Regions from separate parts of the Streptococcus sp. KHUD_013 genome, predicted to be linked through region 2. Evidence: predicted binding sites of a transcription regulator. Region 2 holds the regulator's gene; the other holds the start of a gene.
The links. The regulator Rex, encoded in region 2, represses fermentation and respiration genes when NADH is low (regulators of the CRP and FNR family bind a similar motif). The targets are predictions, from matches to a motif close to TTGTGAANTANTTCACAA.
Positions count from the first base shown of each region.

Region 1 (16,023 bases), 580 kb from region 2:
GGATCCAACTCCACTGTTTAAATTTTTTCATAGCGTTATTGTACAAGTTTTAGAGAGTTTTAGCAATATGACTTAGATATTTTTGTTGCAATAATAAAAGAGATAACTAATCATCTCCAGCACCAACAAAAAAGGCTTATCCTTACGGATAAACCTCTAATTAATAACGTTTCAAGCAAGATTAAGCTTTGTTTTCTGAATATAGTTGATTAATTGCCGTACTTCCCATTATATTGTAAACCTCTATATTATCGTAAGACCTGGTTTGGAAAGCATTATTTTCAATTGATTTAAAAATAGCTTCATAACAGCATTTAAGGGCATCCTTACGCAACTAAAATTTCAAAAAATTGATATTAGCTTGATAATTTAGGGAAGTTCCAGTATGGTTTTGAAGCTCTTCATTATAACTATATACAGGTTTTCATTTTTTAAAGAATTCTTTCCCAAAAACGTCCTTAAGCAATGAACTAGTATAATCATACCTATCACCAAACCTTATAATAGTCAAATCTTGAACCTCAGTGGCAGCAACCGATATTTTTATTTCTCTTGGAAAATGTAACTGGCGCAGATTTAGTTTTGTTTTAAGATAAATATCCCCAAACATTTCATCACTGCCTATCACTTTTCCATATTTACTTGCAATTTTGAGACATTTAGAAAACACTTCTTTTTTTGTGCCGGTAACAGACAATAAATTTCTATTTATAAAAATGTACGGTATTAACTTCATTCTTACACTTTCTTATGTGATTTTTTAAGACTGTTATAAATATCTAACAAGGGTACGGACGAAGAGGTGTTAGGAGTTTTTCAAAGGTATTTATCGTCCTAATCGTTCCGAATCCCAGTTTCCATATTCGTCATACCCAAACCCATCAGGATCCATTGCATCAATTCCATCCTGTTCTAATGAATGACTACAAAAACTACAGTAATAATACCCACTTTCTTCATCGCTAATACTCCAATCAATATCCTCTTCATCAAAATCATTTCCACATTCTGTACAAATGTACTCTCCATTAATTATATCCTGATAATCTATTTCATATGAACTAGATTCATAACTTTCACCGTAACCATAACTACCATCAAACGACTCATCTCTTAAATCATCTTCGTTTAGGCGCTTGTGAAGAGTTATCAATACTATTTTTACTGTTTCCCTAATTATCTCTTCACGATTATCGACAATGAATTCAATACCTTTTTGACCTAATTCAACGGTATTGTCTACAATACTTTTAATACCCTCTTGACCTAATTCAATGCCTTTTTGACCTAATTCAACAGTATTGTCTACAATACTTTTAATACCCTCTTGACCTAATTCAATGCCTTTTTGACCTAATTCAACGGTATTATCTACAATACCTTTAATACCCTTTTGACCTAATTCAACAGTATTATCTATTGTATCTCTGATTAATTTTAAAGAAACATTTCCAATTTCGTTTAGATTAAATCCCATGTCTTTTTCCTAATATTTATATTTTAGTTCCATTTTTAGAGAATAATTTAAATATCTTCTCTTTTTGGATTATGTATTCCTTTTTGTGTTTACACATCTTATTGTACACTACTTAGTTTAGTTCTGTAAATACTCAACAAAGCTTTTATAAACCTTATTAAATCGACTTTTTTTACCGTTTTAGGAAAATAGGTAGTGATTGAAAAACGTCTAGATTTATAAAAATACTACCTATAATTTTACTGAAGGGGCAATATTCAATTGGCAACTATAATTCCTTATAATTTAGTATTCATCAACCCATGTCTGCCCTTCCTTTAAATTAAATCCATTGGCCTCAGCGCTTGCTATCTTTTCAGCAGAAGCCTTGTATCCTTCAGGTAAGTTTCTAATATGCTTACTAGCATGATGAGAATCTAAAGATTTAAATAGCTCCGTATCATTTACGTTCTGATCTGATTCAAATTCAAATGTAGATTCAAAATTACTTTCTTTATAGTAATCGTCTCTATTCGAACTATTATTAGAAATCGCTTTAATAATAGCGGCTCCTATAGTAATTGCTGTCTCAGGGTGCTCTACCAAAAATTTTATAGCAACTCCCGCAGCTTTCTTACCAAACTTAAGTCCATTACTGCCTACAACTTTGGCTGTATTCCATAATTTTTTAATGTCGTTCTTTCTATTTATATCTACAGAGCTATTAAAATCATCAATTTTAGATTGTGTTATATGTGACTCAATAATATTATCTACTATACTGCTATCTTCAAATTTTATTTTAAATAAATTTGTCGATTTACTTGAAAATACTGACCAATCATAAGTTTGATTATTAAACATATTTTGACTATATAATTTGGCTTTTACATTATTTACATTAATATCTTTGATGCCAAGATCAGTCTCAGTACTTGGATAGATCTCAAATTCTATAAACTTTAAATAGTCAGAAATAACCTTTAGAATATCTTCCTTATTCCAAGTCGTTGCTATTGCCTGTTTTTTAGGAAACTGCATTTTCAATTTCTCAAACTGTTCTCTTTGTTTTTTTGTTAGCTGTCTCAATCCTTCTTCAGTAGTTAAAACCCCATCTATATCAACCATAGGTATTTCATATCTATTTTGAACTATCTTTTTCCATTGGTTAAAAACATAGGTGCTACTACCACTTTTTACATCAGGACCGGGTACTGCTTTGAAATCATTACCAATCTTTATTATGTGAAGAAGATCAGCTTTTGAAGATGGATCTGGATTAGTAATTGTCATCACAACTGCACCTTTATTTTTTAGAGCGTTGTATTCTGCACAAACTAACCACTCAGTTAATATGCCGCGAAACAAACTTAAATCATTACTCCCATTCCTTTCCCTTAACAAAACTAAGCCTTTTGATAAACTCTGAGGTGTCCTTACAATTTTATCAATCACTTCGTCAGTATAATTTTTGGTAGAATACTTCTTAACAGCATCCTTAACACATTCAATCATTTCCTCAGGAATCACATATTCAGCATTTAGTAAGTCAACAATTTGTTCTCGCTTTTCAATTGACATTTCCATTTTCTCACCTCAATATTAATTACTTCTTTTCATAGATTATTTAATAAATTTATCAACTCCTCATCATTTATCATTGTTTTCTTCTTTGGTTAAATTGACAATAGTATATGCATTAACTATCCCTATCTTATACCTCTTGTTAATCAATTTTACTACATCAGAAAAGCTTCCCTCATTATTCTTTATAAAATCAATTTCTTTTCCACCATTATTAATGATATATTGTGTAAACTTGTTTTTTATAATATATTTTTCCCATAATAAATATACAACAAGAAAAATTAACAAAATAATTAAATAAGTTTGAAAAATCATAATCCCCTCCTGTAATTGAAAAGTTGGCCATATCATGTGTATGGCTTATTAAATGAATTTTAAAATTTTTGGAGCATATTTAGTGGCGACTGCTCCTAGACAAAATCCGGTTAAGACATATAAAATTTTTGAACTTTTATCTTCAACAATACTGGTAACTTTTTGTTCTTCAGATAAATTTACTTCTTCTATTTTATCTTTTTCACTAATAACTCGACTTTCAAACTCTGTTTGCCCTTTATGCAACAATCCATTTTGGGAAATATAACATACGGAAATTTTTTCTCCAAAACAAGAATTTAAATTGTTCAAATTATATGCATCTACACTTAACTTTTTATCGTTGGTAATCAATAATTGACTAAATTCAGTTTTTCCCATTGTCAGACGTGATAACAATTCTGAATCTGCAAAAGCCTTCTCAGCATCCAAATTATTTAAATTCTCATCTTCAAAAATAAATAAATTACAAAATCTCTTAAATAAATCAATAACAGCTTTCGCTTTAAATTCCTTAGATTCTATTTTTGAACTTAGATGCTTAACAATCTCTAAACAAACCTCCCTAGTAACAATTATTTTCTTATTATACTTTATAAAATATTGTTGGTAGTTATCTAAAAACATCCTAAGATCTTGGACATTCATAAGTGATGAAGTATCGATATATATTTGATCATTAAGTAGAATCAATTTGTCTACATATTCCATATTTGTCATATTAGAGGACCTCCCATTAAAGATTAAATAGATTATACTTTACACATTTTATTTAAACAACTAAAAACGGGACTCATATGGTCCCGTTTTATAAATTGTTGTATAAAAATTTTAAATCAGTTATTTTTGATTTTAATTTTATTATTTCCTCTATTTTATCAACTCCAAGTTTAAATGCAGTTATCAAATCTTCTTTTGTTAAAATAACTTTTTCATTTTTATAATCGAATATTGCCTCTTTCTTGGTTGCTTCTACGAAACTATATTTTTCTTCATGTAAAAGTGTACCAATTGCTTCTCCATCTGTCATCCTGTATTTCTCTTCAAGTGGATCATATTCTTTATAAATTGGAATAATTTCTTCCTGTTCCACACATCCGAATTCTTTATTAACATCATAATAATTGTAAATGGCACTTGTTTCTGCATCATCCATTAATTGTTCATAATCTCGAATAAATTCTTTTTCATTTTTTAAATTGTCTATCAAATTCTCAAGACTTCTTTTTATTTCTATATAATTTACTTTATAAGTATAAGACAACTCTTGTTGATCTCTCATGACACAATAATCTTCTATTTCTTTAATAGATGAAATCTTCTTTCTCTCTACTATCTTTTTATCTCCATAAAAATTTATAAAATCTTCTTTATTTAAATATTGATTCATAAAATTACTCTGATTCATTATATAAAAAGTAAATTCATTATCTCTTATCTCTCCATAAAAGTATTCCCTTCTTTCTGGAATTGAAAAATTAAACCTCTCCTCAAATACCACTATAGTATCCTTATCTAATTTTGCACTTCTCCTAGATCCCCAATTTCTAGTGTCAAACAATATCTCATAATTTTTTTTTAGTTCTTTAAAATTAAGATCATATAAAATTGACACATAGTTTTTATATAAATCCGTATCTTTATCAAGCAGTTCTATTTTAAACTCTTGAGGATGTATAACTTCTATCTTACTTTTGTCAATATTACTTATTTTGATATGACATTCTTTCTCAGAATTCATTATTTTTATCCATGTTTCTACCATATACTGATGTGGATGGTAATACTCACACAAAGATGTTCTGTAGTACTCTCTATTAGAATACGTATGAGAATGTGGATCGGAAATTATGTTTTTAAATAAATTAGGGCTTTTAGATGATGTTTCCTTTCTAGAATTCTCATTATTTGTTCTTTTGGAGATACGAAGTCTTTTAAATCCTGAAGCATTTAGCGCTTCATTAATAAGTTCAACGCCTTTATTAATATAATCTCGCTTAAACTCTTTCTTTTTATTAATATCCAAAGTTTGAGCAATAATATAATCTCTCCCCCCCTCTCTTTTATCTAGTCCAGGTAAATCATCATAATAGAACAATGCTTTATTAGTCTCTTCCTCTGTACAGAATAATGCTGCACAGATTGCAATGATGCAATCTCTAGTCTGATTCGGCTTTCTCTGATTGAGAATTTTTCGAAACATCTCATAGCTAATTCCTACTCTCTGAGCCAAATCTTTTGTTTTTAATCTATCCCCGAAATCTTTTTCACTTGATATTTCCTTGATATATTTTTTAAACTTCTTATCGTGTTTTAAAATTTCGGTTTCTGTAGGCTTTGAAACCTCCTTAAATACTACATCTGTCATCATATTCACTCCTCTCTTTGTACTATCTTAATTATATACGATTTCAACTTTGAAGTGAATTGCTTTTGGGACCACAATTTCCCAAATAATAGATTTGTTAAAATTTGGAGAATTAATCATATATCACAAATAATATCTAAACAAATTATAAATGTTCTACATATCAAAATATTTCAAAAAATATTAAACCTTAGCATCATTTTTATTTAACTGATCAAATATACTTATGACTAACTTTCCGAAAAATGTATCTTTTCCTGAAAGATCTATTAGATAATACAAAAAAGCATCCCCTATTTTGTATACGGAATGCTTTCAATAAATTTCAAAAAAAGTTTTAACGTTTATTAAACTGTGACGCTATACGAGCTTTTTTTAACCCTAGTTTGAAAGTTGTTTAGGTAATACAGGAATGTTATTGGGATTTATTATTAATGAATTTTTTCCTTCAATTTCCTGAAGTTCGAAAGGTATCAAATACTCATATTTATTATAGTAAAGATCTATAAATTCTATTAATAAATAATCGAGTTCATGATAGTCATAGACATCTATCAATAGAGTTAATTGAATTTTTTGATTTTTTGGGACCGCAAATCTCCCTACTTTAAAAATTTCGGTGTCTAATGAAAGCGTCCCATCATGTTTTTTCAAGGTGATAGATGTTATAATTGCTGTTTGTAAACCAATATTTTCAATATCTAAAACACCTTCGTTAACTATATTAATTTTTTTAGGACCTTGACTAATAGAATTAGCTAAATTGACAATATCTTCACTAATTCTACGACTCTCATTAAAAATAATCTCTTGAGCTTTTTGAAAGTAATTACTTTCTTTCAAGTACTCTTCTGAGTTGTTTTTGTAGGTATTCGCAACAATTTTTAATCTAGAGTAATAATATTCTATCTGTTTATTAGAATGTTCTTGTTGATTAAAAAGTCTCTGTTGCAGAAAAAAAGTTTGTTTTAGATTTTTTTTACTATCATTATAATCATTGATCTCTTTAGTTAGGCCAGATATTACTGCAACATCATATTTTTTATTTGGATCACTTTTAAATTTATCAGGCTTATAGGAAAACCTTAGAAGTGGTAAATTATTTTTTCTTAATTCTTCACTTGATTTTTTTCTTTCGTAATTAAAAGTTAGAACAATACCTATAATTGTAACCATGCCCCCAAGAACACTACCGTAGTATCCCAATACGTCGATATTGGTTCCCATAAATTTAAATTGTTTATAATTGACAGAAATGTAATATATTATATACGGTAAGAAAATAGATAATGACAATAATATAACCAAAGATACTTGGATAAAATTATTTTTAAACCATTTTAAAATTCGGAAAATATTATAAAATAGTTTAATTAGAAACGCTTTTATTTTTTTAAATTTAATTTTCAAAATACCACCTATATTTTTCAAAGATACTGTCAATAATTTTGTGTAAACACTAATCATAACTGTTTGAATTAGTTTACTAAATGTATCTTGACACCATCAACATGACTCATTTATAAATATTCACTTTACTTTTTTAATTTTATATTCTGTAGGTTGACCTGATTTGTCGTAGTACATAAGAATTAATTCTGTAGCTGGATCAACACCACCCACTATATTACCGTTACTGTCTTTAATCAGAAGACTATCACTACAATAAGTATATTTGTTTACCGTATCAGCATTATAATGTATACTACGTCTTTTTATTACTTTTATTTCTTTACCTGAAAAAACAATAAATTCCGTTCTTTTATCCTCAGTTAAATTTTTACTTTCAGATAAATCATATACACCTCTATATTTATTTTTCATGCTATTCTCAGTTCCAAAATATCCAAAAATAAAAAATATCAAAATAATAAAAAACAAGTAAATCCCTGAAAAATCGGTCTTTCTCAAAAGTAACTTTCCATAATATTTATCTGCACCGTCAAGTCTATTTAAAACATCTGATTTATCTTTCACAAAATAATTATAATCTATTTGAAGTATATCATTAGTGATAAATTTTATGTTTGCATTTTTTGAAACAGATGACCAACACTTAATGTTTATTAAAGGTGAATCACAATTTGTTTTCTTATTTATCTGATACTCAATAATATAATTTTCATCTATAGACAGGTAATTATTTTTATCTATTCCCCATTTTCTTTTAAATCCTTTAAACTTGAATTCACTAATTTGGGCTCTATAATATCTACCATTGTCCATTAATAAATGATCTGATCCCTCAGTTTTTTTTATTAATGCTTTAGCTAACAAATCCAATACTATATCTTTAAACTGATAATATAGCAGCCAAATTGAAAGAAAGACTATGATTTTTAAAAATACCTCATAAATTTTAAAATATGAAAAGAAATCAGTTGGTGGATGTTCATAATGAACTTGAGCAATAAGATTAACAAAATGCAAAAAATTTATGCTTTTCACTATTCCTTCAGAAATTAGTAGTGTTATATAGAGAAATGGAATATAAAGTAGTACTGCATATTTTTTTCTAAATAATTTTTCTTTTATATCTTCTTCTGCTTCTTCATCATTAATTATTTTATCCCTGTAATCTTTCGATAGTAAATATTTCACATCTATATTTGTAAATTGAATGAAAAGTGTACTCAATATAATCGTCACGAAAGTCCAACTTAGCACAGCATCCTCTAATCCAATCAGCGAAAATACAAGGAATACTATTAAAGCTCCAAAGAAAACTATGAATGGTGACTGCTTTACTGCTATGTAAATTATACGAGACAATAAAAGAATAACAATTACAATTATAAGTCCAATTTTTATAAAGTCATTTAAAAAATCTAAGTTAGCAAAAAAAACTAATGTATAAATATAATGCACATAACATATAATAATATTAGATATCATTTTTACTATATTCAAATTAGAGCGACCATTAATTTGTTCTCTAATGGGCAATCTGGTTTTCCAATCTTCTTTTGCATTTAATAAAATAAATAAAATAAATAATATTATATATTTTAATAAAGCTACAATTAATCCTGCATGTCCCTCACCTTTCTGAGCTTTTAAACCAATTATCACAAAACTCAACAAGGCAAATACATCTAGCATTATAGTTATAATAAGATTCGATTTCATTGGTTTACTTATTAAAACACTATTAAAAAGTCTTTTCATCACATCTTCCTTTCATCTTTCCTTTATAATAAAATCCCTACACTATTTTGGTTAAAAATAAATTTTTGTGTATTACTACTACCTTTTAGGTATTTTTATTTTATAGTTATTACTTTTTGAAAACTACTACCTTCGTTGTTTCAATCATAAATCTCTTAAACTTCAGCTCATAACGTCCTCCAAAAATAGACTGCTCTCGCTCTTTTTTGGGGATCGTATATTCACGATATCCAACTCTCGTCTCATCAGTCACAAAGGTTGGATTTGTAAAGATAAATTTCAACTCCTCGATCGTTTCAAGTTCTTCCTTTAACTGTTGAAGAGCAAACATCGAAAACGTTGCAGCAGCAATCTTCACCTTGCTTCCAGGCTTTATTTCTTTAATTCATCTCCTAGACGAATACTCCGATTATCAATCTCCATTATAATCTCCTAATATTAACTCAACAATTTAATTATATCATGTAAAAACTATATTGGCCCTTCAAACAAAAAATTATTACTAGAAATGAGTAAATTGTTTTGTTTAAAATAAATATTTTTCAAAAAAAGGAGAATCAAAAAAGGCTTATCCTTACGGATAAACCTCTGGTTAATAACGTTTCAAGCAAGATTAAGCTTTGTTTTCGCTACCAAATACGTCGATACGTTCTTCAACTGAAGCTGTGATTGCTTCGAATCCTGGTTTCAAGAATTTACGTGGGTCGAAGAGTTTCTTCTTGTCGTATTCTGCTTCGTTTGCATCGTATTCACGTACGAATTGACGAGTTGCGTTAGCGAATGCGATTTGGCACTCAGTGTTAACGTTAACTTTCGCAACACCAAGTTTGATAGCTGCTTGGATTTGATCATCAGGGATACCTGAACCACCGTGCAATACGATTGGGAATCCTGGAAGAGCTTCTGTCAATTTCTTCAAGTGGTCAAGGTCAAGACCTTCCCAGTTTGCTGGGTATGGACCGTGGATGTTACCAATACCTGCTGCCAAGAAGTCGATTCCTGTAGCAACCATTGCTTTAGCATCTTCGATTGGTGCCAATTCACCTTTACCAACGATACCGTCTTCTTCACCACCGATTGTACCAACTTCAGCTTCAACTGAGATACCTTTAGCGTGAGCTTTTTCTACAACTTCTTTCGCCAATTTAAGGTTTTCTTCAACTGGAAGGTGTGATCCGTCGAACATGATTGAAGTGTAACCAACTTCGATACACTCAAGAGCATCTTCGTAGTGACCATGGTCAAGGTGGATTGCAACTGGTACAGTGATACCCATTGCTTCAACAAGGTTAGCGATCATGTTGCGAGCTACTTTGTAACCACCCATGTATTTAGCAGCACCCATAGAAGTTTGAATCAAAACTGGAGCTTTTTTAGCTTCTGCTGCACGCAAGATAGCTTGAGTCCACTCAAGGTTGTTTGTATTAAATCCACCAACTGCGTAACCATTGTCACGAGCTGCTTGGACAAATTTTTCTGCTGAAACGATTGCCATTAGTTGTAGGCCTCCTCTTATTTTTTGTGGTTAAACCACTTACATTGTTTATTTTATCACTTTTTCATTGAAAATGCTAGCTTTTCCTGAAGCTTTAAAGCGTTTTCTTCTCTTTCAAGCAATCTTTCTCCTAAATGAACAAGAAAAAAGACAGCCGAAGCTGTCTTGATCATCCGATGCGGAGAGAGGGACTTGAACCCTCACGACCTAAAGCGGTCACAGGATCCTTAGTCCTGCGCGTCTGCCAATTCCGCCATCCCCGCGATTGAGTACCTTACTAGTATATCAATCTTCTACTTTCTTGTCAAGATTTTTTTCAAACTTTTTTCAAAGTTTGCAGATTCTCACAGGTCAAGAAGAGTGTCGGCTACTTCACTTGTCTCTCCTGTTCAAATGAGGATTCATCCCTATTACAGAAGGGCTCCTTTAAGGGACTGGAATTGTCTCACTGGGGGTAACCAGATATTTTTCAAATTCTAAATCGGGCATGCAAGAGGACAAATCTTCTCTAATCCGCTCCAGTGCTTCCAAGCGCATCTCTACAGAGGTCGCTCTGTTTCCCTGGATGATAAAGAGGGCATTGCGGGTAGTCTCCTCCATCTTATAGCGCTCACCATCTCTCACATCTAGCCAGGCCATAATACCCTCTTGATCTCGGTAGACCGGATCGGTTTCACTAACATGCTTTTCTGTTGATAAGATGGGCAAAAAGGTATCCTCTCTTTGACTAATCGTAAACTCGATTGGTTCCTGGATTTTATCCAGATCATGCCCTCCAATGGCTAAAAAGGAACGGAGACATTCAACATTATAGATATCAATCACACTATTGATCGTCGGTAGGAAACCTCGACTTTGGATATTCTTAATCAAAGCGAGAATAGTTGGCGGGTTCTTTTTGACACTACGCCCCACTTCCTTCAACAAGTCCATATAGCCTTGTACAACTGCCTCCTCTTTCACCGAGCTGAGATCACAATTTAAGGCCCAGGCTTCCTTCTCCTTCTTTTTAGCTAGAAAAGTTGCAGATAAGGGAGCATGTGGATCCACCTGTTTGGCCACTCCGATTACAACTATCTCAATCCCTAAGTCCACCAAACTTTGATCAAGTATCCAGTCCAAATGCGCTTCCTCCTTCTGCACTACGTCAGGCTTACACCCTTATTATACTCCTCCTTGAACCATCCTTCAAGCAAAGAAAAAACAAGGAACGAATTCCTTGTTTTTTGGATTATTCTTCGTCTTCGTAAGACTCTTCTTCGTCTTCTTCGTCACTTAACTCAACTTCTTCATCCAACTCGTCTGGTGAGATTTCATTGATTTCAGCGTCATAGGCTTCTACTTCATCCTTCTCATCTTCTGGGTTTTCATCATCGTAAGTAAGCGCTGGATCTGCTTCGTAGACATCTTCGTCTTCTGGATCATCCGCATTGTAATCGATCGCGTCTTCGTCTCCGTCCATAAAGGCGTTGACACGTTTTTTCTTACGTTTCTTAGGCTCTTCGTCTTCATCTGTTTCTTCAAGAGCGATGATTTCTTCATCTACCTCATCGATCGCATACCATGAGCGAAGTCCCCATTTGTTGTCTCCTAGTGGGATAAAGCTTCCATCCACATTCAATTCCGTATAGAATAAGGGAAGAGCTTCACGAATTTCACTGTTTGATTTTTCGAGGTAGTTTTGAATTTCATTGACCAGGTCATTGAAATACATTTCATGATCACGGCCACGTGACTCTAAGATCGCACGGGCTACTTCAATCATTGAAAGTTCACTTTTTTCTTGTCCAGCAAATACTTCTAATTCCAAGGTAGATCTCCTTCATTTTTATCTCAAGGCAACACTCTTTTTCATTAAAAAAGAGGTTACCCCTAGAATACATCATTTATCGTTACACTCTATTGTACGATAATTTTCCCCTTTCGTCAAAGGAAAATTCCGCGCCAAGAAGAAGAGAAAAGCCGGGACACATGGCCTCAGCTTTTCTTCTTATGACTTGTTTCCATCAAGATGGAAGATCGTCTTTTTTATTTTACTTTTGCAGTGCTTGTGATCACTTCAACAGCCTTCTTCACAGCGATGTCGTGTTTCAACATTTCTGGTGAAAGCAAGCTACGAACTTGTTCAACTGGCATGTTGTAGTCTGCTGCCAATTGTTCGATTTCTGCAGTTACTTCTTCGTCAGTTGCTTCGAAGCCTTCTGCTTTGGCAACTGCTTCTACGACAAGGTTTGTCTTAGTACGTGCTGCTGCATCTGCTTCATATTGTTTGTGAAGATCTTCTTGAGTTGTACCAGTGATTTGGAAGTACATGTCTGGAGAGATTCCTTGACGTTGCATGTTTCCAAGGAATTCATTGACAGCACGGTGTACTTCTTCGTGGATCATTTCTTCTGGAAGGTCAACGATTTCTGCATTTTCTACTGCAAGGTCAATTGCTGCTGACTCAACTGCATCTTTGTAAGCTTCTTCTTTTGCTTCAGCCAACTCTTTGCGGTATTTTTCTTTCAATTCAGCAAGAGTTTCAACTTCTTCATCGATGTCTTTTGCCAATTCATCGTCAAGAGCTGGTACTTCTTTTGCTTTTACTTCGTGGATGGTTGTCACGAATTTTGCTTCTTTACCTGCAAGGTCAGTTGCTTGGTAGTTTTCTGGGAAAGTTACGATGACATCAACTGTTTCACCAGCTGAGTGTCCAACCAATTGGTCTTCGAAACCTGGGATGAATTGACCTGAACCAAGTCCAAGTGAGAAGTTATCTCCTTTTCCTCCGTCAAACTCAACACCGTCAACAGAACCTACAAAGTCAATCACAACGGTATCACCTTCAGCTGCTGGTCCTTCTTTGATTACCAATTCAGCCAAGTTGTTGCGTTCGCGTTCGATACGTGCATCTACATCTTCATCTGTTACTTCTTTAGAAACTTCTACAGATACTTCAAGGTCTTTGTAAGCACCCAATTTTACTTCTGGTTTTGTAACAACATTTGCTGTCAATGTCCAATCTTGACCTTTTTCCATTGATACAACGTCAAAAGTTGGTTGAGCAACCACTTCAAGACCTGCTTCTTTTACTGCTGCTTCATAAGCTGCTGGAAGAAGATCGTTCAAAGCATCTTGATAAAGTGATTCTTCACCAAAACGTTGGTTGAAGATCGGACGTGGAAGGTGACCTTTACGGAATCCTGGAACGTTCAAGTTTTTCTTAACAGACTCAAACACGCGGTCTAAAGCTGGTTTAATTTGGTCTTGACTGATGGTAAAAGTCAATACTCCGCGGTTTGTTTCTTTGTTTTCAAATGATACAGACATTCTGTCTCTCCTTAAAATAATATAGTCATTCCTAATAATTTTACCATAAAACTTCGAAAATGCAAGTTTTTGGGCATCTTGGTTTTGTGGAAACTGCTTCTTTTTAGAGGAATTTTATAGTGGTTTATGAAGACCAAAAGATTAAAAATCTCTTTTCTATCTCAAAAATTGTCCCGGAATAAAAAAACTAGTCCGTGCCTGAACTAGTTTCCTTCCTATTAGGACTTCCGAAGCGGATCTTCCTGGTAAGTAGCACGCGCCCCACCGATCAACTTTGGACGACTGGCTAGAGCCGTCACATGAGCGCCACCCAGTTCTTTCAAGACAGGACGAACGGGTACTTGCACATGCTTGACATGCATCCCAATCGAAGTATCCCCGATGTCCAAACCAGCCTGAGCTGTGATGTATTCCACTTCGACAGGGTCTTTCATATAACCGAAAGCTGCCAACTGACCGGCACCCCCCGCATGGAGGCTCGGTAGTACATTGACGATTTCTAAGTCTTTCTTCTCTGCTAGTTCACGTTCTACCACCAGAGCGCGGTTAAGATGCTCACATCCTTGGACAGCTAAGTAAATCCCTTTTGGAGTTAGGGTATCCAAGATGGTTTTCACAATGGCTTGCCCAATCTCCAGGCTTGAGTTCTTCCCGATACTTGCACCAGCGACTTCACTGGTGGACAAGCCTAATACGAGGATTTGCCCCTGATGCAGATTGGCCTTGGATAATAGATCCAGCAAGATCTCCTGGGTTTCTCTTTTTAATTGCTCTAACTCCATCTTCTAATTTCCCTTCTTTGGTAAGAAATGATACAGAGCATATCCCAGAGCCATCCCAACGAAGTTTTGAACCAGATTATGAGGAACCTCTTCAATGGCCGCTACCCAGGTATTTCCTAAAAAGAGTGCTGAAGCTAGGGCATAACCACCTACCATGATAACCGTTCCTAGAAGCAGACCGATGTAACGGGCTTTTCCTTTAAAACCAGCAAAGTAGCCTTGAGCTCCGTGGAACAAGAGACTAAAGAACATCCATTGAGGATAGCCAGAGAGGAGGTCCAAGAGAAAGGCACCAAGACCACCGACCACTGCTCCTTCTTTGCGTCCCAGATAAAAGGCAGTAAAGTAGACACCTAGATCCAGCAAGGTCACCATCCCGGTAGGAGTTGGCAACTTAGTATAATAGCCTAGTACAACTGTCAAGGCGGTTAAAATGGCTAAATGCGCGATTACTTGGGTCCGTTTATTGGTCATATTGAACTACTCCATATTGATCTGATTTTTGAATGGCTTGGTAGACAAAGTCTTTAGAGGCTTTGACAGCTTCTAAGGTTGCCTTCCCTTGGACTAACTGGCTTGCTATGCTAGAGGCAAAAGTACAACCAGCTCCTGTATTATTCTTTTCTAAAACGTCTTCTTCGAAGACCGTAAAGTCTTGGCCGTCATAAAAGACATCGATGGCTTTTTCCTTGTTGAGGCGATTGCCCCCTTTGACCACGACAGTCGCTGCTCCTAATTCATGGAGTTTACGAGCAGCCTCCTTCATATCATCGAGCGATTGAATTTTGCTTTGGGTCAAGATCTCAGCCTCTGGTAAGTTTGGTGTGATGATGGTCACAGAAGGGAAGAATCTGATTAATTCATCTCGAAGGGCTGATACTTCCACATCATGGGTTTCCTTGCAGACCAAGACAGGGTCTAAGACGACAGGGATATCCGCATGGTCCTTGACGTAGTCCAAGGTCAGATCTGCTACTTCAACATTTGGCAAGAGGCCGAGCTTAATAGCAGAAAAAGGAACATCCTTGAGAGAGTTGAGCTGTTGGGCAAAGGTCGTCGGATCCACCGGAATGACTTCAAAACCATGCTCGGTCATGGCTGTCAAACAAGTCACCGCTACAAAACCATGCTGTTTGTTGGTTGTATAGGTCGCAAGGTCCGCATGAAGGCCTCCCCCACTAAAAATATCATTTCCTGAAATAGCTAGAATCAATTCATTACTCATAACGGATCTCCTTTAAGTATAAGCCATTTGGCGCTGCTGTAGGACCTGCTAAATTGCGGTCCTTTTTTTCTAAAATCAAGTCAATTTGCTCCACCGGCATTCGTCCATTGCCAATCTTTAGCAAGGTCCCCACCATATTGCGGATCTGTTTGTAGAGAAAGCCATTGCCCGAAAAAATAAAGAGAAGGCGATGATTTGCCGCATCCTCGATCAAGCGGGCCTCTGTAATCGTTCGAACCTTGTCTTCCACACTGGTACCCGAAGCAGTAAATCCAGTGAAATCATGGGTTCCCTCCAATTTTTGGATGGCTACTT
Region 1 covers NZ_CP186264.1:1,663,334-1,679,356, forward strand. The annotation lists gene ACOXXR_RS07990 (alpha/beta fold hydrolase) at 1-31, opposite strand, end outside; gene ACOXXR_RS07995 (hypothetical protein) at 425-736, opposite strand; gene ACOXXR_RS08000 (hypothetical protein) at 827-1,477, opposite strand; gene ACOXXR_RS08005 (hypothetical protein) at 1,763-3,043, opposite strand; gene ACOXXR_RS08010 (hypothetical protein) at 3,107-3,358, opposite strand; gene ACOXXR_RS08015 (hypothetical protein) at 3,407-4,078, opposite strand; gene ACOXXR_RS08020 (helix-turn-helix domain-containing protein) at 4,167-5,726, opposite strand; gene ACOXXR_RS08025 (hypothetical protein) at 6,108-7,136, opposite strand; gene ACOXXR_RS08030 (hypothetical protein) at 7,257-8,894, opposite strand; gene ACOXXR_RS08035 (hypothetical protein) at 9,004-9,252, opposite strand; gene ACOXXR_RS08040 (class II fructose-bisphosphate aldolase) at 9,508-10,389, opposite strand; tRNA gene ACOXXR_RS08045 (tRNA-Leu) at 10,567-10,652, opposite strand; gene ACOXXR_RS08050 (B3/B4 domain-containing protein) at 10,816-11,511, opposite strand; gene rpoE (DNA-directed RNA polymerase subunit delta) at 11,621-12,199, opposite strand; gene tig (trigger factor) at 12,418-13,701, opposite strand; gene ACOXXR_RS08065 (TIGR01440 family protein) at 13,920-14,483, opposite strand; gene ACOXXR_RS08070 (ECF transporter S component) at 14,487-14,957, opposite strand; gene ACOXXR_RS08075 (bifunctional hydroxymethylpyrimidine kinase/phosphomethylpyrimidine kinase) at 14,947-15,708, opposite strand; gene truA (tRNA pseudouridine(38-40) synthase TruA) at 15,701-16,023, opposite strand, start outside.
Region 1: a site for Rex is predicted at 10,434-10,451, ahead of ACOXXR_RS08040 (class II fructose-bisphosphate aldolase). Genes of this name have one in related genera too.

Region 2 (16,023 bases):
ATCAACAATTCCAAGATGTACCAACATGACACCAAAGTAGTTGACATCATCTTGCAAAATTTGGCGTGCTTCTTCTTCTGTCATTTTACCCTTGCGACGTTCAACTAAGGAAGTTACCATCTCTTCAAAACCTGAGTAAGAATGCGGATCGATGACTTCGTATCCATCCAAAACTCCTTCAATTTCAAGGTAAATTCCAATCTTATCCGGATTCCCAAGCAAGACAGGGGTTACGTCTGTTTCTTTCACAATTCGTTTTGCTGCTTGAAGAATACGTGGTTCTTCACCTTCTGGTAATACAATACGTGCATTCTTACCAACCAGGTTGGCTTTGAGGTTTTCAAAAACTTCCATGAGTTTCTCCTTTGAAAAAAATTAAATATTTGTTAACTGTTTTAAGACCTGGCTAAAATCATCTGGCAAAGAACTTTCAATTCGGAGTTCTTCTTCCAAAAAAGGATGATAGAAAGCCAAGGAATGGCAATGTAAGGCTTGTCGAAGGATCCCATCTTCTAAGGAACCACCATAAAGATCATCTCCCAAAAGCGGAAAACCAATATGAGAAAAATGAACGCGAATCTGATGGGTCCGGCCTGTATGCAATTGGATATCCACCAGATGAATATCACCGAAAGACTGGACAACTTGGTAGCTGGTATGAGCATACTTGCCACCTTTTGCTACTTTTCGGGTAATGATCGAGTCTTCATCACGCGCAATGGGGGCAATGATGTCACCCTTGCTTGCCAACTCACCCGTCCCCTTTACCAATGCAAAGTAACGTTTTTGAATGGTCTTAGCCTGAAGTTGTTTATCCAATCGGGCATGGGCATAGCCATGTTTAGCAAAGAGCATAATCCCACTGGTATCTTTGTCTAAACGGGTGACAATATGAACCAGCTGGTTTTCATACTGGTTTCGAACGTAGTAACCCTTGACAAAGTTTGCAATGGTATTGGAATGAAGAGAGCTAGGAATGGATGCCACTCCTGCCGGTTTGTTGAGGACTAAGAAATGATCGTCTTCATACAAGATTTCTAAATCACGATCAATGGCCTCCAAGGCTTCATAGCCTTCCTCAGAGGGAATATCAATCGTTACCTTATCTCCTATATCGAGAAGATAAATGGCATTTTGTTCAATGCCATTTACTAAAATCTGGCCTCCAGAAAACTTGATCTTGGCCAATAACCCCTTTGAAACCTGGTGCTTCTTCAGGAATGTTTTGACCTTGACGTGTTCGTCTGCAATAAACTCGAACCTCATTCGTCAATATCTCCAATAAAAGCATCCTTGACCCGATTCCAGAAACTGGTATGACTTGGGCTCGCTACGAAATTGATCTTGTGGTTATCAATCTGGTATTCGATATGGACGATATTTCGATACGAATAAGTTGAATTATCAACAGAGAGAATGTGAAAACCAGGCCGGCTTGGCGTAATTTCAATCTTATCTTTTTTAGGAACAATGATCGATGAACCCAAAGTTCGATACACACGGTTATTGAGGCTAGCAATTTCTGCAATTTGAAGTGCTTCGATGGTCGGGTGAAGAACAGCCCCTCCCAAAGATTTGTTATAAGCCGTACTGCCTGTAGGGGTCGAAACGGTAATGCCGTCCCCTCTGAACCGCTCAAAATGAACGCCATTGATGGTTAGGTCAGCCACCATGGTTCGGTCACTGCGTTTGATTGTCGCTTCATTAAGGGCTCGCATAATCTTAGTATCGCCATTTTCAAAGGTCACTTTGACATTCAGGATTGGGTAAGATACCTTGGCACCTGTATCATACTTAAGATTTTCTACTAATTTGTCAATCTCATCATCTAGATAGTCCGTATAGAACCCAAGATGCCCTGTATGCACCCCAACGAAACGAACCCGATCTAATTGACTCTCGTACTTATGAAAAGCCGAGAGCAACATGCCATCTCCACCAATGGAGATCACGATATCCGGATGTTTTTCAGTCAAGATAAAATTATTCTTTTTTAATTTATAACGAAGTTGTTGAAAGACCTCTTTGCTCTGGCGTTTTCGATTTCGAATAATCGAAACCTTCTTACCTGTAGTCCTCATCTGTATCATCACTATTTCCGACGCCATCGTTTAATTTACGATGCATAGGATCAAAAAGGGCTTGCGCCTCCTGAATGGCATCACGAATGGCGCCCATTTCCTCATCGAGTTGATAAGCCAAATTCGCTGTGACTTCAAGACGCTTTTTAATCTCGTCCGGAAAATCTCCTTTATATTTGTAATTTAATGAGTGTTCAATGGTGGCCCAAAAATTCATAGACAGAGTACGAATCTGTATCTCTGCCAAAATAGTTTCATAGCCATTAATGGTATCTACTGGATACTCTACTACAACGTGATAGCTTCGATAGCCACTCGACTTTTTGTGACGAATATAATCTCTTTCCTGCACCACTCGCATATCTTGACGCTTACGAAGAACTTCTAAGACTTCTTCTACGTCATCAACAAATTGAACCATAACCCGCAGACCAGCAATATCTTGCATATCTTGAGCCAGGTTCTCTTCAGAAATACTTCTGCGTTCCATTTTTTCGAGAATACTCTCAATCGGCTTCACACGACCGGTCACAAACTCGATTGGGGAATGCTTTTGTTGTTTGCGATACTGCTTTCTTATCCCACGAAGCTTAATCTTCAACTCACCAACTGCTTGGATATAGGGATCTAAAAAATTTTCCCAATCAATCGCCATTGAATCACCTTGTCATCTCAAAGTTTTTTGTATAAAATAAACACATCTATCATTATATCATAAAGAGCTTGCAAACGAAAGAAAAGGACGTAGCTATGAATCATTTAGAAATTGAATTTAAAACCTTACTAACCAAGGAAGAATACGACTCTCTTAAGGATTTTTTCAAAGAACAACCTCCTATCCGACAAACCAATCACTATATCGATACGCCCGACCAAGCCATCCGGAATCATCAGATGGCCTTGCGCATTCGTACCTTAGCTGATCGGGCTGAGCTAACCCTTAAAGTACCGCAAAAAGCGGGACATTTTGAATACAACCAAGCTCTTACATTTGATCAGGTAGAAGACTTTCTATCCAAGAAAAAACTCCCTCAAGGTGAGATTGCCAGCTTTCTCACTGATTTAGGAATTCCACTAGTTGCCTTAGATGTCTGGGGTAGTCTGGAAACAGAGAGACGTGAGAAAAGAATCCCTAAAGGTTTATTAGCCTTTGACCGTAGTCGTTATAATTCTATTGAGGACTATGAGTTGGAAATGGAGGTAGATGCTGCCTCAGATGAAACTTATTTTCACGAATTTCTCAAGGAAAAACAAATTGAATATAAGCCAGCAAAAAGTAAAGTGGCAAGATTAGCTCAAAGTTTGCTAAAAAGCTGAAATTACTGAATTTTTTTGCTAAAATAAGACTAGACAAAAATATCTAAATGAGGATCAAACACATGTCAGAAAAAAACAATATGAAGCTCTTCGCACTCAACTCCAATCAAGAAATTGCACAAAAAATTTCGGAAGTTGCTGGCATCCCACTCGGAAAGCTTTCTTCACGTCAATTCTCAGATGGTGAAATCCAAATAAATATCGAAGAAAGTGTCCGTGGATATGATATTTATATCATCCAATCTACCAGCTTCCCTGTTAACAATCACTTGATGGAATTGTTAATCATGGTAGATGCTTGCCAACGAGCTAGCGCTCATACCGTTAACGTCGTTCTTCCATACTTTGGTTATGCTCGTCAAGACCGCACTGCTGCTCCTCGCGAACCAATTACAGCAAAATTGGTTGCCAACATGTTGGTCAAGGCAGGTGTAGACCGTGTTGTAACCCTCGATCTTCATGCGGTTCAAGTACAAGGCTTCTTCGATATCCCAGTAGACAACTTGTTCACGATTCCTCTATTTGCTGATCACTATATCAAACAGGGCTTAACCGGTTCAGATGTAGTGGTTGTCAGTCCTAAAAACTCCGGAGTGAAACGAGCACGTAATCTTGCTGAATATCTAGATGCCCCAATTGCCATCATTGACTACGCCCAAGACGATGCCAGCCGTGACCAAGGCTACATCATCGGGGATGTCAAGGGAAAAAAAGCAATCCTGATCGATGATATTTTAAATACAGGAAAAACCTTCTCTGAAGCTGCAAAAATTGTCCAACGAGATGGCGCTACTGAGATTTATGCTGTTTCTAGTCACGGACTTTTCGTTAAAGGAGCTGCAGAATTACTAGACCAAGCACCGATTAAAGAATTTTTAGTTACAGACTCTGTAGCAACCAAAGAGCAAAAACCAAAAAATGTAAAATACATTACTGCAAGCGAATTGATTGGAGATGCCCTTGTTCGTATCCAAGAGCGTAAACCTGTTAGTCCACTCTTTGCATACCACAAGAAATAAGGTGATGGCGTGATTTATTTTGACAATGCAGCAACAACTCCTCTAAGCCCTGGAGTAATCAAGGTGATGACAGAAACGATGGAATCCAGTTTCGGAAATCCATCCAGTCTCCACTCCCACGGTCGCCAAGCAAAAAAGATTCTTAGAGATGCTAGGGAATGCGTTGCATCTTGTTTAAAAACCTCTAGTCAACAAATTACCTTCACTTCTGGGGGAACCGAAAGCAATAACACTGTTATAAAGGGCTACTGTCTCAAACACAGACAGAAAGGCAAGCATATTATCACCACGGCTATCGAACATCATGCCGTTCTGGAACCAATTGAGTACTTGGTCCAAGAATATGGATTTGAAGTAACCATTATTCAGCCAGTCAATCAAATGATTCGGCCAGAAGATATTCGAGCCGCCCTTCGTCCTGATACTATTTTGGTGTCCACCATGTATGCCAATAACGAGACGGGTGATCTCTTACCCATCAAGGCTATTTCAGACCTTTTAAAAGACCATCCTGCTGCTTTTCATGTGGATGCTGTTCAAGCCGTTGGTAAGCTTTCTGTAGCCCCTGAAGAGCTAGGAATTGATTTTCTAACCGCCTCTGCCCATAAATTTCATGGGCCAAAAGGGGTTGGCATCCTCTATGCTAGAAAGCCTGACTTTTTCAATCTCTTACACGGGGGGGACCAAGAAGACAAGCGTCGAGCAAGTACAGAGAACTTGATTTCGATTGCTGGAATGGCTCAAGCCCTCAAAGAGGCAACTGATCAGTTAGAAGCAAATTATCAGTATATTCAGAGCTTATCTGAACGTATCCTAACTGGCCTAGAAGATCTAGATTTCTATCTGAATAGCACAGACTCCAAACTTCCTCATGTCTTAAATATTGGCTTCCCCGGTATCAGCAATGATATCTTACTGCTTCGTTTAGATATGGCGGGAATTTCAGTCTCAACTGGCTCTGCTTGTACTGCGGGGACTGTTCAGCCAAGTCATGTCCTTGCAGCTTATTATGGCGAAGATTCACCTCGCATGAAGGAATCTATTCGCATTAGTTTATCCGAATTCAATACGACTGCTGAAGTCGATACTTTTATAACAACTATTCACAAAATTTTAGGAGAATTACATGGCATTTGAAACATCTGTCTCATTACCAAACTGCGATTACACATACGCAATCCATCCAAATATTAAAAAATATACCCTACGCGACAATACCTTTGCACAAACAAAGGTTGGAAACTACGAATTAAATCGTTTGTTAGAAGTTATTCCAAATAGTGGAGATGGCTTTAAGTTAAAAATTATCATCAATAAGGATTTAACAGGATTTAAAATTAACATTACTGACAAGTCAGGCCTTCGTTTGGTAAATATTTTTAAAAACCCAGAAAACAAGATTATCCAACAAAAATTCTACTTCCTCATGGACAGTTTAGTTGAACGTGAAATCTTTGAAAGGATTGAAAACTAATGACCAATGGTCCTGTAGTCCTCACCTATTTGGATGCATACCAAAAAGAACGTCAGGTTAGCTACGATAACATCGATCACTGTCTATTAGCCTTCTCAGGCTGTGTGACCCTTCCAGATTCCTATCAGGTTGTTTCTGTTACCTACAAGGAGCATACCTTACCTTTCACTGGAAAAATCGGTGACTTTTATCGCTATCTGATTCAGTTCGATCAGAGTTTAAGAAATTCCAATTAACAAAGAAAACACCATTTTGGTGTTTTTTTAGTAGAAGATAGTTGCTTTTTTCACAAACTTTTTATAAAATAGATTTGAAAGGTTGTGATATTGTGAAACAAGATAAGACTAATCCAATTCCTCGTGCTACTGCCAAACGACTCTCCTTGTATTACCGCATTTTTAAACGCTTTAATGCAGAGAAAATCGAGCGAGCAAATTCAAAACAGATTGCTGAAGCCATCGGGATTGATTCCGCAACTGTTCGTCGAGACTTCTCCTACTTTGGAGAGCTTGGACGACGTGGTTTTGGTTATGATGTCAAAAAGTTAATGAACTTCTTTGCCGATCTCTTGAATGATAACTCCATCACCAATGTTGCTATCGTCGGGATTGGAAATATGGGGAGTGCCCTTCTTCACTATCGCTTCCATGAGCGAAATAAAATGAAAATTGTCATGGCATTTGATACGGATGATCATGAGTTAGTCGGCACTAAAAGTAAAGATGGTATTCCGATTCACGGCATCTCCTCACTAAAAGAAAAACTTGAGGGAAAAGAGATTCAAACAGCTATTTTAACCGTTCCAAGTGTAAAATCTCAAGAAGTTGCAGATTTACTAGTTGAAGCTGGTATCAAGGGAATCCTTAGCTTTTCTCCAGTCCACTTAACAGTTCCAAAAGATGTGGTAGTCCAATATGTCGACCTAACCAGTGAACTGCAAACCCTTCTCTACTTTATGCGCAAGAATTCATGATAAGCAAAGAGGCTGGGACAAAAGTCCTAGCCTCTCAATTGTCTTTGGATTATTGAGCAAGACGCAGTGGTTGAGTGGGCTCTACTACGCTGATTTTATCAGCTTTTACAGCCCTACTCAACTGTGCGGAGGTGGGACGACGAAATCGAATTCTAACGAATGACCGATTTCTGTCCCACTCTCTTTTTCTATACCAATAAATCTGTTTCTTCCCGATAGCTATAATAATCATCAGTTGAGACAATCAGATGGTCCAGAAAAACAATTCCTAGACAATTGCAGGCTTCAATCATTTGTTGGGTGACACCATCATCATTCTTGCTAGGATGAATGATACCGGACGGGTGGTTGTGAACCAAGATTATGGATGTCGCCATATGCTTGATGGCATAGTGCAAGATTTCCCTCGGTTCTGCAATGCTACGATTGACTGTTCCGATAAAGATCACTTGCTGATGGATAATTTGATTTTGGGTATTCAGATACAGGGCCAATAAATGTTCCTGTTTCTCATGGCCTATTTTTTGTTGCATCATTTTTGCCAGCTTCTGACTACTCATGATTTGTTCCGTTTCAATCACTTCCGAAGTCTGTATTCGTTTCCCTAGTTCAATAGCAGCTAACAGCTCAATGGCTTTAACTTTCCCAATTCCTGGAACTTCCTGTAACTCCTGAAAACTCATACTAGCCAGTTCTTTTAAACTCTTTAGTGAGCCCAGCAGGTCCTGAGCGATCTCGTAGACTGGTTTATTTTTGTTCCCCGTCCGTAATAAGATGGATAGCAATTCTTGATGACTGAGCTTATCAGGGCCTTCTGTTAGCAAACGTTCTCTAGGTAAAAGACCAGATTCTTGAAATACAATATGATACATAAAAACCTCCTCAATTAATAATTCGCAATTGAGGAGGAAAATGGATGATTCTGTATAAAATTTATATAGGACAAACTACTTCTCTTAGGTTTTCAAGGATTCGATTTTCTTCGTTTGAAAAGTTAATTCTATAGCCTTCTTGCACTTGTTCCAAAGTCGCTAGGAATTGACGAATTTCGTATCGAATTAAGTGCTCTTGATTATCAGGAAGGTTTTTAATGGTTTCAAAGACCTGTTCAACTTCGTAGATCCCCTTGGTAATGAGCCCCGTTTTTGGAAAATCATTGACCAGTAAGCCATAGAAGTTTCTTAACAAAGTATAGATATCTTCTGTGTGCATTCGGTTCCTCCAAGCTTCTATCTATCACTCTTCTATTATAAAATAGAAAGCATGCAAAAATATGTCAGTCAGGTAACATTTTATGACTATCCTCTTACAAGTTGGCAGAAAATTAACAAAAAAAGAGGTCAAGGACCTCTTTTCAGAATGAAAACAAAGTAATTTAAAAAACTTTCCTTAGGTGAGTACGGACGTCAGCGAACTTCGTAGAAGTTCCATGACTAATTATTGAGTCTAATGTCTCAATAATTCCGAGTGCCTGAATGAACAGTGTTTCAGGCACTTTTCTCACAGCGGAAAGTTTTGCTTCTTCTTAAATGAGTAAAAATAAAAGTCGTTTTTTGAAAATCATCCAGCTGTTTTATGTAACATAACAATTTGTCTACATTCAAAAAAGAGGTCAAGGACCTCTTTTTAAGTTGATTATAATTGCATTTGATTATAAGACTTGCTGAAAGCTTCTAAAATCTCTTTTGGAGCTTGATCATAGTCTACAGACGTTTCTAACGTACCTTTAACAATAATCCGATTGGTTGCAGCTAAATCATCACAGGTAACCAAAGTAATCTCATTAACACCTTCGTGGTCAGCAATAACATCAATACGATCCGGAGATACTGTTTCCAAAGAGGTAATCACATAGGTATAGATCTTTTCTTTATCTGTGACATAGATTTTCATTCCAGCTTTGGCATGTTCTAACGGGGAAAAGAGCATTTCATTTGCCCCTGTCAAACCAAAGACATGGTGACTAGCCAAGGAGTAATTCCTTTCCCCCATAACCTGGTCCTCTTTCATGGTACCTGCCCCATAATAGAGTCCCACATTATCTAAGCCTTTAAAAATCGGAAGGTTCATCTTCAACTCAGGAATCGCTATTCCCCCAATAACAGGCAATTTCTGCGCCTGCCACTGGGCATTGATAACAGATTCTGTAGAAAGCGATTTTACTTCTTTAAAATCAAAGCTAGTCTTAGCTTCCTTATTCTTCTCAATAGTCTTTTTCGAAACTTTGCTCACCTGGTACTTATTTGTATGCCAAACCATGATCATGTTCCGAATCGGAGCATTAAAGATCAAGGCAATAGACAAAAGGATTAGTAAGGTAGCAAAGATATTAATCAAGCGATTTCGTAAGCTTGTTTTCTTCTTTTTTCTTCTTGAAGCCATTATTTATCCTACCCTTCACTTTCAGTTTCAGTCTCTGACTCATCTTTTTCGTCAGCTTGAACAGTTGTAAAGGTTACGATTTGGGCATCTTGATCCAGACGCATCACTTTCACACCCATGGTCGAACGTCCAGTTTGAGAAATATTGGCGACGCTGGTACGAATCATGACACCTGTATTGGTGATAATCATCAAATCTTCATCTCCTTTGACAGTCATGAGACCGGCCAGAGGACCATTCTTATCAACCACATTAGCAGTTTTAATCCCTTTACCACCACGTCCTTTTGTTGGATACTCATCAGCACGCGTGCGTTTACCGTATCCCTTTTCAGTGATGATCAATACTTCATCTTGATCTGTAATGACGCTTGCACCGACCACTTGGTCACCTGGACGAAGGTTGACACCTCGTACCCCAGTTGCCGAACGGCCCATATTCCGTACGACAGACTCATTGAAGCGGACAGAATAACCAAATTTTGTCCCGATGATCACGTCCGTATTTCCGTCTGTGAGGAAGACGTTGATCAGCTCATCCTCATCTTTAAGGTTAAGAGCTTTCAAGCCATTTTGACGAATATTAGCAAACTCAGCTACACTGGTCCGTTTTACCAAACCTGAGCGGGTTGTAAAGAAGAGATAAGCGTCTTCACTACGATCCTGAGCGACGTTAATAATGGTCTGAATGGATTCTCCGTCATCTAACTTGAGCAAGTTGACAATTGGAAGTCCCTTAGCTGTACGGCCGTATTCAGGAATTTCATAGCCTTTCAGACGGTAAACCCGTCCCTTATTGGTAAAGAAGAGCAAACGATCATGGGTGCTGGTAGAAACCAATTCACGGACAAAGTCATCATCCTTGACCCCTGTACCTTGAACACCACGTCCCCCACGTTTTTGAGCAGTAAATTCATCTTGATCCAATCGTTTGATGTAACCTTTGTTAGAGAGAGTGATCAAAACATTGCTTTCTTCGATCAAATCTTCGTCTTCTAGTGATAGAACTTCTCCTACCATCAATTCTGTCCGACGTGGATCTCCAAACTTCCGTTTGACCTCGTCCAATTCTTCCTTGATAATCGCAACTACACGCTCTGGCTTGGCTAAAATATCAGCAAGGTCAGCAATCAAGGCAACGAGATCATCGTATTCGCTTTGAATCTTGTCACGTTCCAAACCAGTCAAACGACGAAGACGCATATCCAAGATAGCTTGGCTTTGACGCTCAGAAAGCTTGAACTTACTCATCAATTCTGCTTGTGCTTCTGCATCTGTCTGGCTATTACGGATGATTTTAATCACTTCATCGATGTGATCAAGAGCGATTAAGAGACCTTCCAAGATATGGGCACGAGCTTCCGCCTTCTCTTTATCAAAGATGGTCCGACGAGTCACCACTTCTTTTTGGTGCTCAATATAAGATCCTAAAATCTCACGAAGAGAGAGAATCTTAGGGACACCATTTTGGATAGCCAACATGTTGAAACCAAAGTTGGTTTGCATTTGGGTCATCTTGAAGAGGTTGTTTAAGATAACATTAGCTGAGGCATCACGGCGCACTTCGATGACGAAACGAACCCCTTCCCGGTTAGACTCATCCCGAACTGCTGTAATCCCATCGATTCGTTTTTCTTGAACCAAACGAACGATATGCTCATGCACTTTGGTCTTGTTGACCATATAAGGAAATTCTGTAACGACAATGCGTTCACGCCCTGTCTTAGTCTCTTCAATTTCCGTCCGAGACCGTAAGACAATTGAGCCTTTTCCTGTTTCATAGGCCTTATGAATACCTGATTTGCCCATGACCAAGGCTCCTGTTGGGAAATCTGGTCCAGGAAGGACTTCCATCAGCTCACGTGTGGTCACATCAGGATTGTCCATCATTAGCTTGACAGCATCAATAGACTCACCGAGGTTGTGTGGAGGGATATTTGTCGCCATCCCTACCGCAATCCCTGTCGCTCCATTGACTAACAAGTTAGGGAAGCGAGCTGGAAGGACGTTTGGTTCGCGTTCACTGGCATCGTAGTTATCCGTGAAATCAACTGTATTCTTGTTGATATCCCGAAGCATTTCAAGAGCAATCTTGCTCATACGAGCTTCTGTATACCGTTGGGCCGCAGCTCCATCACCGTCCATAGAACCAAAGTTCCCATGCCCATCTACAAGCATGTAACGATAGCTCCACCATTGAGCCATCCGAACCATAGCCTCATAAATAGAAGAGTCCCCGTGTGGATGGTATTTACCCATAACATCCCCAGTAATACGGGCAGATTTCTTATGTGGTTTATCTGGTGTAACCCCAAGTTCATTCATTCCATAAAGGATCCGACGATGAACTGGCTTTAAACCATCTCGCACGTCAGGAAGAGCCCGAGACACGATAACACTCATAGCGTAATCGATGAAACTGGTCTTCATTTCAGATGTTAAGTTAACATCAACTAAGTTATTATCCTGCATTAAAACAATGCCTCTCTTTAATTAATTCACCATACTATTATAACACATTTAGGACTTTTTTTCTCCTTCGGAACACAAGAGTAAAAATGTTTACATCGTCCAAAATAGGCGTAAAACCGTGACAAAGAAAAGTAAAAGTGGTAGAATAAATGCGAATGGGGAAACCCCAAAAAATAGAAGGAGACGTTTAGAATAATGACATTAACTAAACAACATAAAAAAGTTATCCTTGTTGGTGACGGCGCTGTAGGTTCATCTTATGCTTTCGCACTTGTTACTCAAGGTATCGCACAAGAATTAGGTATCATCGAAATCCCTCAATTGTTTGAAAAAGCGGTTGGTGATGCTGAAGACCTTAGCCACGCACTTGCCTTCACTTCTCCTAAGAAGATTTATGCTGCTAAGTACGAAGACTGTGCGGATGCTGACCTCGTTGTTATTACTGCGGGTGCTCCTCAAAAACCAGGTGAAACTCGTCTTGACCTTGTTGGTAAAAACCTTGCCATCAACAAATCAATCGTTGAACAAGTTGTTGCTTCTGGTTTCGACGGTATCTTCCTTGTTGCTGCTAACCCAGTTGACGTTTTGACTTACTCAACTTGGAAATTCTCAGGTTTCCCTAAAGAACGTGTTATCGGTTCAGGTACTTCACTTGACTCAGCTCGTTTCCGTCAAGCACTTGCTGAAAAAATCGGCGTTGATGCTCGTTCAGTTCACGCCTACATCATGGGTGAACACGGTGACTCTGAGTTTGCTGTTTGGTCACACGCTAACGTTGCCGGTGTAAAATTGGAACAATGGTTGCAAGCTAACCGTGACTTGGATGAAGCTGACCTTGTAGATCTCTTCATCTCTGTACGTGATGCTGCTTACTCAATCATCAACAAGAAAGGTGCTACTTACTACGGTATCGCCGTTGCCCTTGCTCGTATTACTCGTGCTATCCTTGATGATGAAAATGCTGTACTTCCACTTTCAGTCTTCCAAGAAGGACAATACGGAGTTGAGAACGTCTTTATCGGTCAACCAGCGATCGTTGGTGCACACGGTATCGTTCGTCCAGTAAACATCCCATTAAACGACGCTGAAACACAAAAAATGCAAGCATCTGCAAAAGAATTGCAAGCGATTATCGATGAAGCATGGAAGAACCCAGAATTCCAAGCAGCTTCTAAAAACTAAACAAAACGTTAAACACCATGTCTTAGGACATGGTGTTTTCTTGATCTCATCATTTATAAATCGTACAGTGCCCTAAGAGCCCAATCCTGCTCTTAAAAACCTTCTGCCATCTTTCTCATCCAAAAATAAAAAAAGAGAGCCTCAAGGCTCTCCTATCGACATCCACCCTGAGGGAATCGAACCCCCATCTCAAGAACCGGAATCTTACGTGATATCCATTACACTAAGGGTGGCAACTGTTATAGTATATCAAAAAATCGATCATTTTACAAGTAAAAAAAGCTTGCCTAAGCAAGCTTTTTAAGTTGATTACAATTCAATATCACCAAACAAGTCAGCCATTGAGAATCCAGTTTGAGTTTCTGGAAGTTCAAAGTCACGTTTTTCTTGTTTTGGACGACGTGGACGTTGTTGACGTTTTTCTTGTTTTTCGCCTTCTTCTTGAGCTGGACGTTCTTCAAGAGCTTTGATAGAAAGTGATACACGTTCATCAGCAGCATTTACTTCAAGAACTTTAACAGTTACTTCTTGTCCAACTTTAAGCACATCTTTTGGATTTTCAACACGTTTGTGTGAAATTTGTGAGATGTGTACAAGTCCATCGATACCTGGCAACACTTCAACGAATGCACCGAAGTCAGTCAAACGTTTAACAGTACCTTCGATGACATCACCAGCAGCCAATTTTTGTTCTACGCCATCCCATGGTCCAGGTGTTGTAGCTTTCAATGAAAGTGATACGCGACCTTCTTCTTCGTTCAAGTCAAGGACTTTCACTTCGATTTCTTCACCAACAGTTACAACTGATTTAGGTGAAACGTTGCGTTCGTGTGACAATTCAGTCAAGTGAACCAATCCATCAACACCACCAAGGTCGATGAAAGCACCGAAGCTAGTGATACGAGCAACTTTACCAGTTACAACGTCACCAACATTCAATTTACCGAATACTTCAGCGCGAGCTGCAGCTGATGCAGCTTCAACAACTTCACGACGAGAAAGGATGAAGCGGTTTTCTTTTGCGTCAACTTCTTTGATTTTAGCATCAAATTCTTGACCTACGAAACGTTCAGTGTTACGTACAAAACGAGTATCAAGCATTGAAGCTGGAATAAATCCACGAAGTCCTTCAAATTCTACTGAAAGTCCGCCTTTAACAGCGCGAGTTCCTTTAACAGTAACAACTTCTTCTTCACGTCCGACCAATTTGTCCCATGCTTTGCGAGCTTCCAAACGTTTTTTAGATACAAGGTAAGTTACTGTATCAGTATCTTTACCAACTACTTGACGAAGAACAAGCAATTCAAGTGTTTCACCTGGTTTAACCAAGTCATTGATGTCAGCATCACGATCGTTTGTCAATTCGCGAAGAGTCAAGACACCTTCGACACCAGTTCCAGAGATTGCAACGTTAGCTTGTGTAGCGTCAACTGTCAAAACTTCAGCAGTAACAACATCACCTGGCTCAACTTGGCTAACACTGTTTAGCAAATCTTCAAATTCATTCATCTAAAAAATCCTCCAACAATCAAGTTTTCTAAACTTGACATACTTATAATTATTTTTCCTAAGCAAGCACTCGCAACGAAATCAAAATGATCTACAACGACATCTTCATATAAAGAAATAAAATACCTGAGTAGATATTTTACCACCTTATCTGATATTACCTAGAACTGGGGTAGCTGGATTCGAACCAACGCATGAGGGAGTCAAAGTCCCTTGCCTTACCGCTTGGCTATACCCCAAAAGTGAAATGGAGAGAGAGGGATTCGAACCCCCGAACCCGAAGGAGCGGATTTACAGTCCGCCGCGTTTAGCCTCTTCGCTATCTCTCCAAGCAAATCAACAGACACAATTATACCATTGATTTCATGAAAATGCAACCCCTTATTTGTTCAAATTATAATTTTCGATGGCACTTTCCACTGCTTTTTCCAGTGATTTATAAAGACTTTCTACGGCTCCATTTTTCACAAGAGCGAACTGAGCTCCCATATCAGCAATCTCAGCAATAGCCTTCTTTCCAATCGCTAATTGGTAGCCATCAAAGGTATCTTTTCCAACAACTACCTTGCTATCAGAAATTTGGATTTCAATTTTTTTATCTTTTTTACTCATTCTTCTACCTCATTTCAACCCCTTTATTTTACAAAATTTTTCACATGCTTGCAAGCCGAAAATGTTTCATGATTAAATTATTTCAATTTGCTAGTATCGCTTCCTAAGAAAAAGAGGGAGTTCTCCTCCCCCTTATGATTGTTTTATTCAGTTACTTTGAAAATCCATCCTTCTGGTGCTTCAATATCACCAAACTGGATGCCCGTTAATTCATCATACAGCTTGCGGGTAACCGGCCCTACTTCCGTTTCTGAATAGAAGACATGGAAGTCATCTCCGTGCTGAACTCCCCCGATTGGGGAAATAACTGCGGCAGTTCCACAAGCACCTGCTTCAACAAAGCGGTCTAGGTTATCGATTGGGACATCCCCTTCGATTGGTGTCAAACCAAGACGGTGCTCTGCAAGATAGAGCAAGGAATACTTGGTAATGGATGGCAGAATAGATGGGCTAAGTGGTGTTACAAACTCATTATCAGCTGTGATCCCAAAAAAGTTAGCAGATCCCACTTCTTCAATCTTGGTGTGGGTTGCAGGATCCAAGTAAATTACGTCTGAGAAGTTTCGAGACTTAGCTAATTTACCAGGTAAGAGGCTAGCGGCATAGTTCCCACCGACTTTCGCTGCGCCTGTCCCATGAGGAGCTGCTCGGTCATAGTCGTTTTGGATCAAGAAGTTGGTTGGAACCAAGCCACCCTTGAAGTAGTTTCCGACGGGCATAGCAAAGATCATAAAGATGTATTCCTCTGCTGGCTTCACCCCAATGATATCTCCAACCCCAATCAATAATGGGCGAAGATAGAGGGTTCCACCTGTTCCATATGGTGGGACATATTCTTCATTGGCACGAACTACTGCCTTACAAGCTTCCACAAACATATCCGTTGGAACTTGAGGCATCAAAAGACGATCTGCAGTCCGTTGCAGACGTTTGGCATTTTCGTCTGGACGGAACAATTGAATGTTGCCATCTTTTGTCCGGTAGGCTTTCAGACCCTCAAAAG
Region 2 covers NZ_CP186264.1:1,087,349-1,103,371, forward strand. The annotation lists gene pta (phosphate acetyltransferase) at 1-354, opposite strand, end outside; gene ACOXXR_RS05045 (RluA family pseudouridine synthase) at 376-1,266, opposite strand; gene ACOXXR_RS05050 (NAD kinase) at 1,263-2,081, opposite strand; gene ACOXXR_RS05055 (GTP pyrophosphokinase) at 2,065-2,736, opposite strand; gene ACOXXR_RS05060 (CYTH domain-containing protein) at 2,832-3,398, shown strand; gene ACOXXR_RS05065 (ribose-phosphate diphosphokinase) at 3,461-4,417, shown strand; gene ACOXXR_RS05070 (cysteine desulfurase family protein) at 4,427-5,554, shown strand; gene ACOXXR_RS05075 (DUF1831 domain-containing protein) at 5,544-5,891, shown strand; gene ACOXXR_RS05080 (DUF4649 family protein) at 5,891-6,127, shown strand; gene ACOXXR_RS05085 (redox-sensing transcriptional repressor Rex) at 6,220-6,864, shown strand; gene radC (RadC family protein) at 7,053-7,736, opposite strand; gene ACOXXR_RS05095 (hypothetical protein) at 7,798-8,076, opposite strand; gene ACOXXR_RS05100 (class A sortase) at 8,500-9,246, opposite strand; gene gyrA (DNA gyrase subunit A) at 9,255-11,717, opposite strand; gene ACOXXR_RS05110 (L-lactate dehydrogenase) at 11,913-12,899, shown strand; tRNA gene ACOXXR_RS05115 (tRNA-Arg) at 13,061-13,132, opposite strand; gene rpsA (30S ribosomal protein S1) at 13,209-14,408, opposite strand; tRNA gene ACOXXR_RS05125 (tRNA-Gln) at 14,576-14,647, opposite strand; tRNA gene ACOXXR_RS05130 (tRNA-Tyr) at 14,657-14,737, opposite strand; gene ACOXXR_RS05135 (DUF2969 domain-containing protein) at 14,790-15,020, opposite strand; gene ACOXXR_RS05140 (branched-chain amino acid aminotransferase) at 15,164-16,023, opposite strand, start outside.